2 regions of the Streptomyces sp. MST-110588 genome follow, and region 2 is predicted to be linked to the other one. Evidence: riboswitches for the same ligand, from Rfam matches in the RefSeq annotation. Region 2 holds a riboswitch; the other holds the start of a gene.
The links. A riboswitch is a leader RNA that binds a small molecule or an ion and turns the genes downstream of it on or off. The one in region 2 is predicted to bind cyclic di-AMP.

Region 1 (4,322 bases), 4.4 Mb from region 2:
CGGAGCGCCAACTTGATGACGCATCTGCTCAACATCGATCCGCCCGATCACACCAGGCTGCGGCGCCTGGTGTCCAAGGCGTTCACGCCGCGCCGGATCGCCGCCTTCGCGCCGCGTGTGCGGGAGCTGACCGACGGGCTGATCGACGGGTTCGCCGGGCGGGGCGAGGCCGACCTGATCCACGAGTTCGCCTTCCCGCTGCCCATTTACGCCATCTGCGATCTGCTCGGCGTCCCGCGCGAGGATCAGGACGACTTCCGGGACTGGGCCGGGATGATGATCCGGCACGGCGGCGGGCCGCGCGGCGGAGTGGCCCGTTCCGTGAAGAAGATGCGGGCGTATCTGGCCGAGCTGATCCACCGCAAGCGTCTGGACCCGGGGGAGGACCTGATCTCGGGTCTGATCCGGGCGTCCGACCACGGCGAGCACCTTTCGGAGAACGAGGCCGCGGCCATGGCCTTCATCCTCCTTTTCGCCGGGTTCGAGACGACGGTCAACCTCATCGGCAACGGTACGTACGCGCTGCTGCGCAACCCCGGCCAGCGCCGGCGGCTGGAGGCGGCGCTGGCCGAGGGGGACACGGAGCTGCTGGCCACCGGCGTGGAGGAACTGCTGCGCTACGACGGGCCGGTGGAGCTGGCCACCTGGCGCTTCGCCACCCGCGACCTGACGCTGGGCGGGCAGCGGATCGCCGAGGGCGATCCGGTCCTGGTGGTGCTGGCCGCCGCCGACCGCGACCCGGAGCGGTTCGCCGGGCCCGACACCCTGGACCTGGGCCGGCGCGACAATCCGCACCTCGGGTACGGGCACGGCATCCACTACTGCCTCGGCGCGCCGCTGGCCCGCCTCGAAGGACAGACGGCGCTGGCCGCCCTGCTGACCCGGCTGCCCGGCCTGCGGCTGGCGGCCGATCCGCAGGAGCTGCGGTGGCGTGGCGGGCTCATCATGAGGGGGCTGCGGACCCTTCCCGTGGCATGGGATTTTCCGGCGCATTCCACGGACGCCCTGGTGGCGTCAAGTACTGTGCGCGATCAAAAAAATGACGCAGCGTCACCTGCGTGACCTCAGCGTGATCTCCGCTACACCGGCTTGTGACGAACGGGCGCCCCCGCTACTTTCAACCGATCGACAAGCGGTCGACGAGGCGATCGGCAGGCGATCGACAACTCAACCGCCCTCTCGAAAGGCAACCGCATGCGTTCCGGGAACGGCAGACACCGTCGCCCCCGCCAGGCTCCGGCAATCTTCGTGACGGCGGGAGTCACCGGCGCGGGCATCGCCATGCCCCTGCTCGCCGCCAGTGGCGCGCAGGCCGCGGACACCGCGACCTGGGACCGGGTCGCGCAGTGTGAGAGCGGCGGGGTGTGGAGCGCCGACGCCGGCAACGGCTATTACGGCGGGCTCCAGATCACGCAGGAGCTGTGGGACCGGTACGGCGGGGCCGCGTACGCCTCCCGCCCCGACCTCGCCAGCCGCTCCCAGCAGATCGTCGTGGCGGAGTCCATACTCAAGGCCCGCGGCCCGCAGGCGTGGCAGGGCTGCGCGGAGAGCGCGGGGCTGACCAAGGGTGGCGGGGCGCCGGGCGTGGACCCGGGCAGCACCCGCGCGCCGGAGCCGTCGCACTCCCCCTCGACGCCGTCCACGCCCTCGCCCACGTCACCCGGCTCCTCCTCGCCTTCCGGGACGCCCAAGCCGTCGGGTTCCGGGGCGCCTTCGCACACCCCGGCGCCGTCCCACAGCGGTACGCGGCCCAAGGCGGACCCGTCCGGCCGGGCGGGCTCGTCGGACTCCTCGGGCGCCTCGGACCGTACGGATGAATCCGACGCATCGGGCGCCACGGACGCGACGGATTCTTCGGGCACCTCGGACCCATCGGATGCGCGGGATTCCTCCGGTTCCTCGGGCACCTCGGATTCCCCGGGATCGTCTGGTTCATCTGATTCCGCCGGAAAGTCCGGCACCGGCGACCGGGACGGCTCGGGTACGTCCGGCCCCGGAGCCACCGACCCCACCACCGACCCGGGCGCGCCGGGGCTCCCCGGTGCCGGCAAGCACCGCGGCGGGCCGGACGGGGACGCGGGCCAGGAGGGCGACGGCCGCGGCTCCGGCGGGCGCCACGCCTCCCGTGGCGGGGACACGCACCGCGACCACCCGCCTGTTCGAACGGACTACGTCGTGCGGCCGGGTGACAACCTGTCAGTCATCGCCGAGGACTCCCGGACGCCCGGTGGCTGGCCCGCGCTCTACAAGGCCAACAAGGACGTCATCGGAGACGACCCGGATCTGATTCTGCCTGGTCAGCGCCTTGAAGTCGGTCGCTGACCGGCTCATTCGGAGCTGTTGGGTCCGCTTTGGCGAAAGTGAGACATGGCTCTCGTTCGGCTCGGGCGTGTCCGAGTCGGCCATTGTTTCGAAACCGCCCGCGACCTGCGGAAATGGGAGCTTCTCGGGTCACAAAACGGTCAACTCGCCTCAGAAGTAGGGGTTTGAACCGGCAGGGTGTTCCTGTTTACGGTCGTGACCGCTCGCCAAAGCGGGCCCGTCGACCACACGCCGAATCCTGCCGGTGGTCGGAGGACGTCGTCGCGCAAGCGCCGAAGGCAGGAGCGGGGGACCCAAGGTAAGTGCCGGCCCCACCCGTGAGAACGGGAGGGACGGCTAGGGGTGAAGCCGCGTGAGACGCGGCCGGGCCACTCACAGTCCGAACCCGACAGCTCACCTCGTAGGCGTCGGTGAGGAAAACAACCATGTCTTCTGTCAAGGGCAAGCACCGTCGTCCCTCCAAGGCCGTCCGCGTCGCCACCCTGGCCGGCGTCGCCGGTGCCGCCGTGGCCGTCCCGCTGATGGGCGCCACCTCCGCCTCCGCCGCCTCCGTCTCCACCTGGGACGCGGTCGCGCAGTGCGAGTCCGGCGGCAACTGGTCGATCAACACCGGCAACGGCTACTACGGTGGCCTGCAGTTCTCCAATTCGAGCTGGGCCGCCGCCGGCGGCACCAAGTACGCCCCCCGCGCCGACCTGGCCAGCAAGGGCCAGCAGATAGCCGTGGCCGAGAAGCTCCTGGCCATGCAGGGCCCGGGTGCCTGGTCCTGCGCCGGCGCCGGCAACCTGACCTCCGGCGGCCCCAAGGCCCAGGTGAACACCTCCGGCGGCTCGGGCCACCACAACTCCACCCGCAGCTACACCGAGCGTCACCAGCAGGGCCCCTCGAAGTCCGAGGCCCGCAAGCAGGCCCGTGAGGCCGCCCGCACCACCCCGGCCCCCGCGCAGCCGAAGAAGTCCCAGGGCCACGGCAACTACACCGTCAAGGCGGGCGACACCCTCGCCAAGATCGCCGCTTCCCACGGCACCAACTGGAAGTCGGTCTACGAGAACAACAAGTCCGTCATCGGCGGCAACCCCAACCTGATCTTCCCGGGCCAGAAGCTCTCCGTCTGAGCTCCTGCCCCTCCCGGTCCGCCGGGGTCCCGGACTCCCCGTACGTACGGCGGTACGTACGGGCCGTCCCGGCCTTGACCCCGCGGCCCGAAGCGCCCGGGAATCCGCTCTTCCCGTGAGACCGCCCCGTCACGCCGCGTCGTCCCCCGAACGCGCCGCGACGGGGCTTCTCCCATTGGTGCGCCTTCCCGCCCCGTCGCTTTCCGCCCCGCCGCCGTACGCCTGTGACCACGGCGTTTCCGGCGGCGTTCCCGTTCAGCGAACAATGCACCCATACGCCCAATGAACTGGGCCTTTGGCAGTATTTTCGTTTGTTTTCGTCCCATGGGCCGGGCTGGGGGCGAGCGCAGCCCCCCGGGGCCGTTAGGCTCGTGCTGCAGAACTCCAGACACCCATGAAGGAGACAACGTGCCGTCCATCGACGTCGTCGTAGCTCGCGAGATTCTCGACTCGCGAGGCAATCCCACGGTCGAGGTCGAGGTCGGCCTCGACGACGGCAGCACGGGCCGTGCCGCCGTGCCGTCCGGCGCCTCGACCGGCGCGTTCGAGGCCATCGAGCTGCGCGACGGTGACCCGAACCGCTACCTGGGCAAGGGCGTGGAGAAGGCCGTCCTGGCCGTCATCGAGCAGATCGGCCCGGAGCTGGTCGGCTACGACGCCACCGAGCAGCGCCTGATCGACCAGGCCATGTTCGACCTGGACGCCACGGACAACAAGGGCTCGCTGGGCGCCAACGCCATCCTCGGCGTCTCCCTGGCCGTCGCGCACGCCGCCTCCGAGGCCAGCGACCTGCCGCTGTTCCGCTACCTCGGCGGCCCCAACGCGCACGTCCTGCCCGTACCGATGATGAACATCCTCAACGGCGGGTCGCACGCCGACTCCAAC
Region 2 (4,322 bases):
GGGCACCGGACCGACCCCCGGACCAGGGCCGGACCAGGGCCGGATCATGGCCCGGTCGCAGATCGGCGTACCGTCGCGCATCGCCGCCGTCGCGTCGCTCCTAAGCCGCCGACCGGGAGCCCGGTGCGGTCCGGCGGCGGCCTGCGGCGGACCGGAGCGCGCGCCGCAGCAGCAGGGGGACCATCAGGTGGTGGACCGGCGCCGCCACCCCCCACGCCACCCGGCCGGCCCGCCCCTTGAAGCGCACGGTGGTGGCCCACAGGATCTGCGCGTCCTCCACCAGCACGACGTTGTGCGCGTCGACCAGCCGGGAGGGTGCTTCCAGGGTGACCGAGCCGGGACCGGGACGCGTCACCCGCCATCCCAGGACGTGCCGCGGGGAGGACTTCGGGCCCAGCCGCAGCCCCAGTACACCGGTCCACCCCAGCATCAGGCACCACCGCATGGGAAGCGGGGCCGTCTCGAACGTGACCCGTGCCCACTGCTCCGGCGTCAGCGGCCGGCCGTCCGGCACAGGTGACGCGAAGGCCGACGCGTAGTGGTACCCCGCGAGGTCTTCGCGGGCCCGCAGCGCTCGCGGCACTTCCACACGCCGTACGCGCGCGGGGGATGCGGAAGCAGTGGCCATGGCAGACGGCTCCTTACGGCAGCGGGCTGAGATCAGCGGCAGGCTGAGGTCAGGGGATCGTAACCGCACGGCGGCCGGCCGGTCCGTACCGGGCCCGGCGTTCCCAACTTCCCTGCCATCTGTGGCTCATGACGCCCTGTTCCGCCGCATGACCCCTCATGTCGTGCGCCGGGACTTTCGCTGTGGGCGAGCGCCCAAGACCGCTGTGACCGCTTGCCTTCCCTCTGCGGGCGAGTCATGCTCACTTCTGCCAGGACGTACGTCCTGTACATTTTTTACATCGGCGCGTGCGGACACGTACGGGACGCGTACGGAGCACGTACAGAGCAGAGGAGTCGCCATGGACCGCCCCACGGCCCGCCATGTCCTTCCGGAGTTCACCGAACGCACCTTTTACGGGGTCCGCACCATGGACCCGTACTCCAAGCTGCTCAGTGAGCGTGTGGTCTTCCTCGGCGCCCCGGTCGACGACACCGTCGCCAACGACGTGATCGCGCAGCTCGTCCACCTCGACTACGACGCCCCGGGGCGCGACATCTCGCTCTACATCAACTCCCCCGGCGGCTCGTTGACCGCGATGAGCGCCATTTACGACACGATGCAGTTCGTCTCCTGCGACATCCAGACCTACTGCCTGGGACAGGCCGCCTCGGCCGCGGCGGTGCTGCTGGCCGCGGGCGCCCCGGGCAAGCGGTTCGCCCTGCCGCGTGCGCGCATCCTGATCCATCAGCCGTCCCTGAGCGAGCCGATCCAGGGACAGGCTTCCGACTTGCAGGTCAAGGCCGCGGAACTGCTGCGCAGCCGGGCGATGCTGGAGGAGATGCTCGTACGGCACACCGGCCGGCCCGCCGAGCAGATCGCCGCCGACATCGAACGCGACAAGATATTCGACGCGCGGGGGCGCTGGAGTACGGACTCATCGACGGGCTGACCGGCAGTCGCAAGCGGCCGGCCGTGGCGCCGGCCGCGTAGTGAGCGGAGCGCACGAGGGAATGGGACGCACGAGGGAATGGGACGCATGAGGGGGACGAGATGAGCGGGATGCTGCCGCCCGAGTTGCCGCCGCTGCCCGCGCTGACCCGGGCCGAGGGCGAGTTCATCGACAGCTACCTGGCAGTGCTGGACCTGCTGGGCCGTATCAACCCGAGCCGGGGCGGGGCCACTTACGGCGGGCTGCGGGCCGCGCAGGCCCTGGTCGCCAAGGCAACGGACCTGCGGGACGCGCTGACGCTGATGCACCGGCGCGGCGAGAGCGAACTGCACGCCGCGACGCTGACGCGGGCGCTGCGGGTGCTGGACGGCGAGCGCCGCGCCCGCCTGGTGACGGTGCCGCCCGCCCAGAAGTGACGGGGCCGGCGAACGACCGCGGAACAGCGGCTGCGGCCGGCGCGTGCCCGTCGCATCGCCCGCCCCGGGGACGACCGGCTCCCCCACCGGCAGCGGAGCGCACACCCCTTCGCCAAAGGGCACACGGGACTGACAGGCGACCGGGGTTCGCTCGCCCGTTCGGTGTAGTCAGGGTCCCGGCTTTTGCGGGAGTGCGGTTGCGCAACACGCGCACACAACATCCGGAATGATCCGCTCCGCGCCTGGTGCGGGGGTCCTCACGGGTCGCGGCCCGGGCACGAAGCGGGCGTTGTCCACCTGAACGGGTCAGTCGTGACCAGCCTCACATACGGCCGTTTCGGCTCGGCATCCTGCCGCCGCCGGGTGACGATCCCTCTCGACGACAAGCCCCCGCCACAGCGGTGGGGCGGTCCGGACGGGCGCCGAATCCTGCCGCCGTGCCGGGCGTCCGGTCGATGCGCCTGATCGGCAGGAGCGGAGGACCCGAGCACGACGGGACCGTCGGCCGGCGAAGCCGACGGCCCCTTGGGGTGAAGCCGGAGCCACGGCCGGGCATCTTCGCCTGCCCGAACCCGACAGGTTCTCCTTCGCAGGCGGCTGACGAAGGGTTGCGCATGGCTGCGCACGTTCGCGTTTCCGGGATGCCGGTGCGGGCGGGAGTGATCTCCGCTCTCGCCCTCGCCACGGCCGCCGGGACGATGATGATCCCCGGTGGGACGGCGGAGGCGCAGGCCGCCTCGGCCTCCGCCAAAGCGCTGCGGATCGCCGCCTCGAAGAAAGGGGCTCCCTACCAGTACGGCGCGACGGGCCCGTACCGCTTCGACTGCTCGGGCCTGACGCTGTACTCGTTCAAGCGCGCGGGCAAGAAACTCCCCCGCACCGCCGCGTCGCAGTACAACCGCACCCGCCATGTCCCCGCATCCTCCCGCGCACGCGGTGACCTGGTCTTCTTCTATTCCCGTGGGGGCATATACCACGTGGGGATATACGCCGGGAGCGGACGCATCTGGCACGCGCCCAAGACCGGTGACGTGGTGCGCCTGCAGAAGATATGGACGCGCAGCGTCCTGTACGGCCGGGTGCGCTGACCCGGGCGCCAACTCCTGTTCCTGTTCCGCCCCGCCGGGAACGGCGGGGCGGAACAGGAACACACCCTCGTTTTCCCCCGGCATGGACCTTCGGCGGACGTACGGGCCGGCGGGGCGCGGCAGCCGCCGTTCGTGGGTCGTTCCGACTGATTGCCGCACCGCTGGCTACTCGTACGGAATGGACCGTCCCACCGACCGCCCCGGGACGCCGGACCCCGGCGCCGGCGGACGCGAGGAGCGCCAGGAGGACGCGCAGGAACGCCACGAGACCGCGCTGGAGCGTTACGACCGCAACTTCTCCGAACTGCTCCAGGAACTGCGGGTCATGCAGACCGGCGTACAGATCCTCTTCGCGTTTCTGCTGACCCTGGCCTTCACTCCGCGCTTCGTGTCCCTGGACACGGTCCAGCGGGCGACGTACGTCGGGACGCTGCTGCTGGCCGTGCTGGCGGCCGTACTGCTGACCGCGCCGGTCGCCACCCACCGGATGCTCTTCCAGCGGCGCGAGAAACGCCTGGTCGTGATGGTGTCCGCCCGGCTCGCGGGAGCGGGCATGGCGGCGGTGGCGGTGGCCCTGGCCGGCGCCGTGACTCTGGTCGTCGACGTGGTGCTGAACCGGGCCGCGGGCGTGGCGGCGGGGGCCGCGACGCTGCTGGCGTGCGCCGCGCTGTGGGCCTTCCTGCCGCGCGTACTGGGACGCCGCAACGGGCACGACCACGAGCGGGCCGGGCCGGGACCCGGGGCGGCGGACCGTGCGGGCGACCAGGACGGGTACGGGGGCGACACCCGCAGTACGCGCGGGTAACGGCAGGCGACCCACCCCTCCCACGTAGCGCCCAGATGGCACCTTCACGGTGCCGTCATAGCGCCACGTGCACACCATTCGAGCGCCATCCACTCTTGCTGCGACGCCAACGTGATGCCATAGTGGCGTCACGACTGAGCGGACCCCGTCCCGGCCCGCTCTTCGCATTCGCCTTCGCATTCCATCTCCGAGGAGACCTGCCATGCGGCCAGAACCGTCCACCCACGCGCCCGGTGAGACGACTGTGACCACAGCCCCTTCCGCCGAGGCGGTGACGCTGCCGACGGACCGGACCACGGGCTGCCCCTTCGATCCGCCCGCCGAACTGGCAAAGGTGCGCGAGCGGCAGCCGCTCATCCGTATGCGCTACCCCGACGGGCACCTCGGCTGGCTGGTCACCGGCCACTCCGCGGCCCGCGCGGTGCTGTCGGACCCCCGCTTCAGCTCGCGGTAC

Region 1: linked by a shared signal. The riboswitch ahead of KGS77_RS21350 (transglycosylase family protein) and the one ahead of KGS77_RS01820 (C40 family peptidase) in region 2 are both predicted to bind cyclic di-AMP.

The regions. Positions count from the first base shown of each region.
Region 1 covers NZ_CP074380.1:4,858,529-4,862,850, forward strand. The annotation lists gene KGS77_RS21340 (cytochrome P450) at 1-1,062, shown strand, start outside; gene KGS77_RS21345 (transglycosylase family protein) at 1,249-2,322, shown strand; cyclic di-AMP (ydaO/yuaA leader) riboswitch at 2,583-2,744, shown strand; gene KGS77_RS21350 (transglycosylase family protein) at 2,748-3,437, shown strand; gene eno (phosphopyruvate hydratase) at 3,846-4,322, shown strand, end outside.
Region 2 covers NZ_CP074380.1:413,375-417,696, forward strand. The annotation lists gene KGS77_RS01805 (DUF2867 domain-containing protein) at 101-628, opposite strand; partial or broken gene KGS77_RS01810 (ATP-dependent Clp protease proteolytic subunit) at 969-1,600, shown strand; gene KGS77_RS01815 (hypothetical protein) at 1,670-1,975, shown strand; cyclic di-AMP (ydaO/yuaA leader) riboswitch at 2,424-2,586, shown strand; gene KGS77_RS01820 (C40 family peptidase) at 2,590-3,063, shown strand; gene KGS77_RS01825 (DUF6328 family protein) at 3,242-3,868, shown strand; gene KGS77_RS01830 (cytochrome P450) at 4,071-4,322, shown strand, end outside.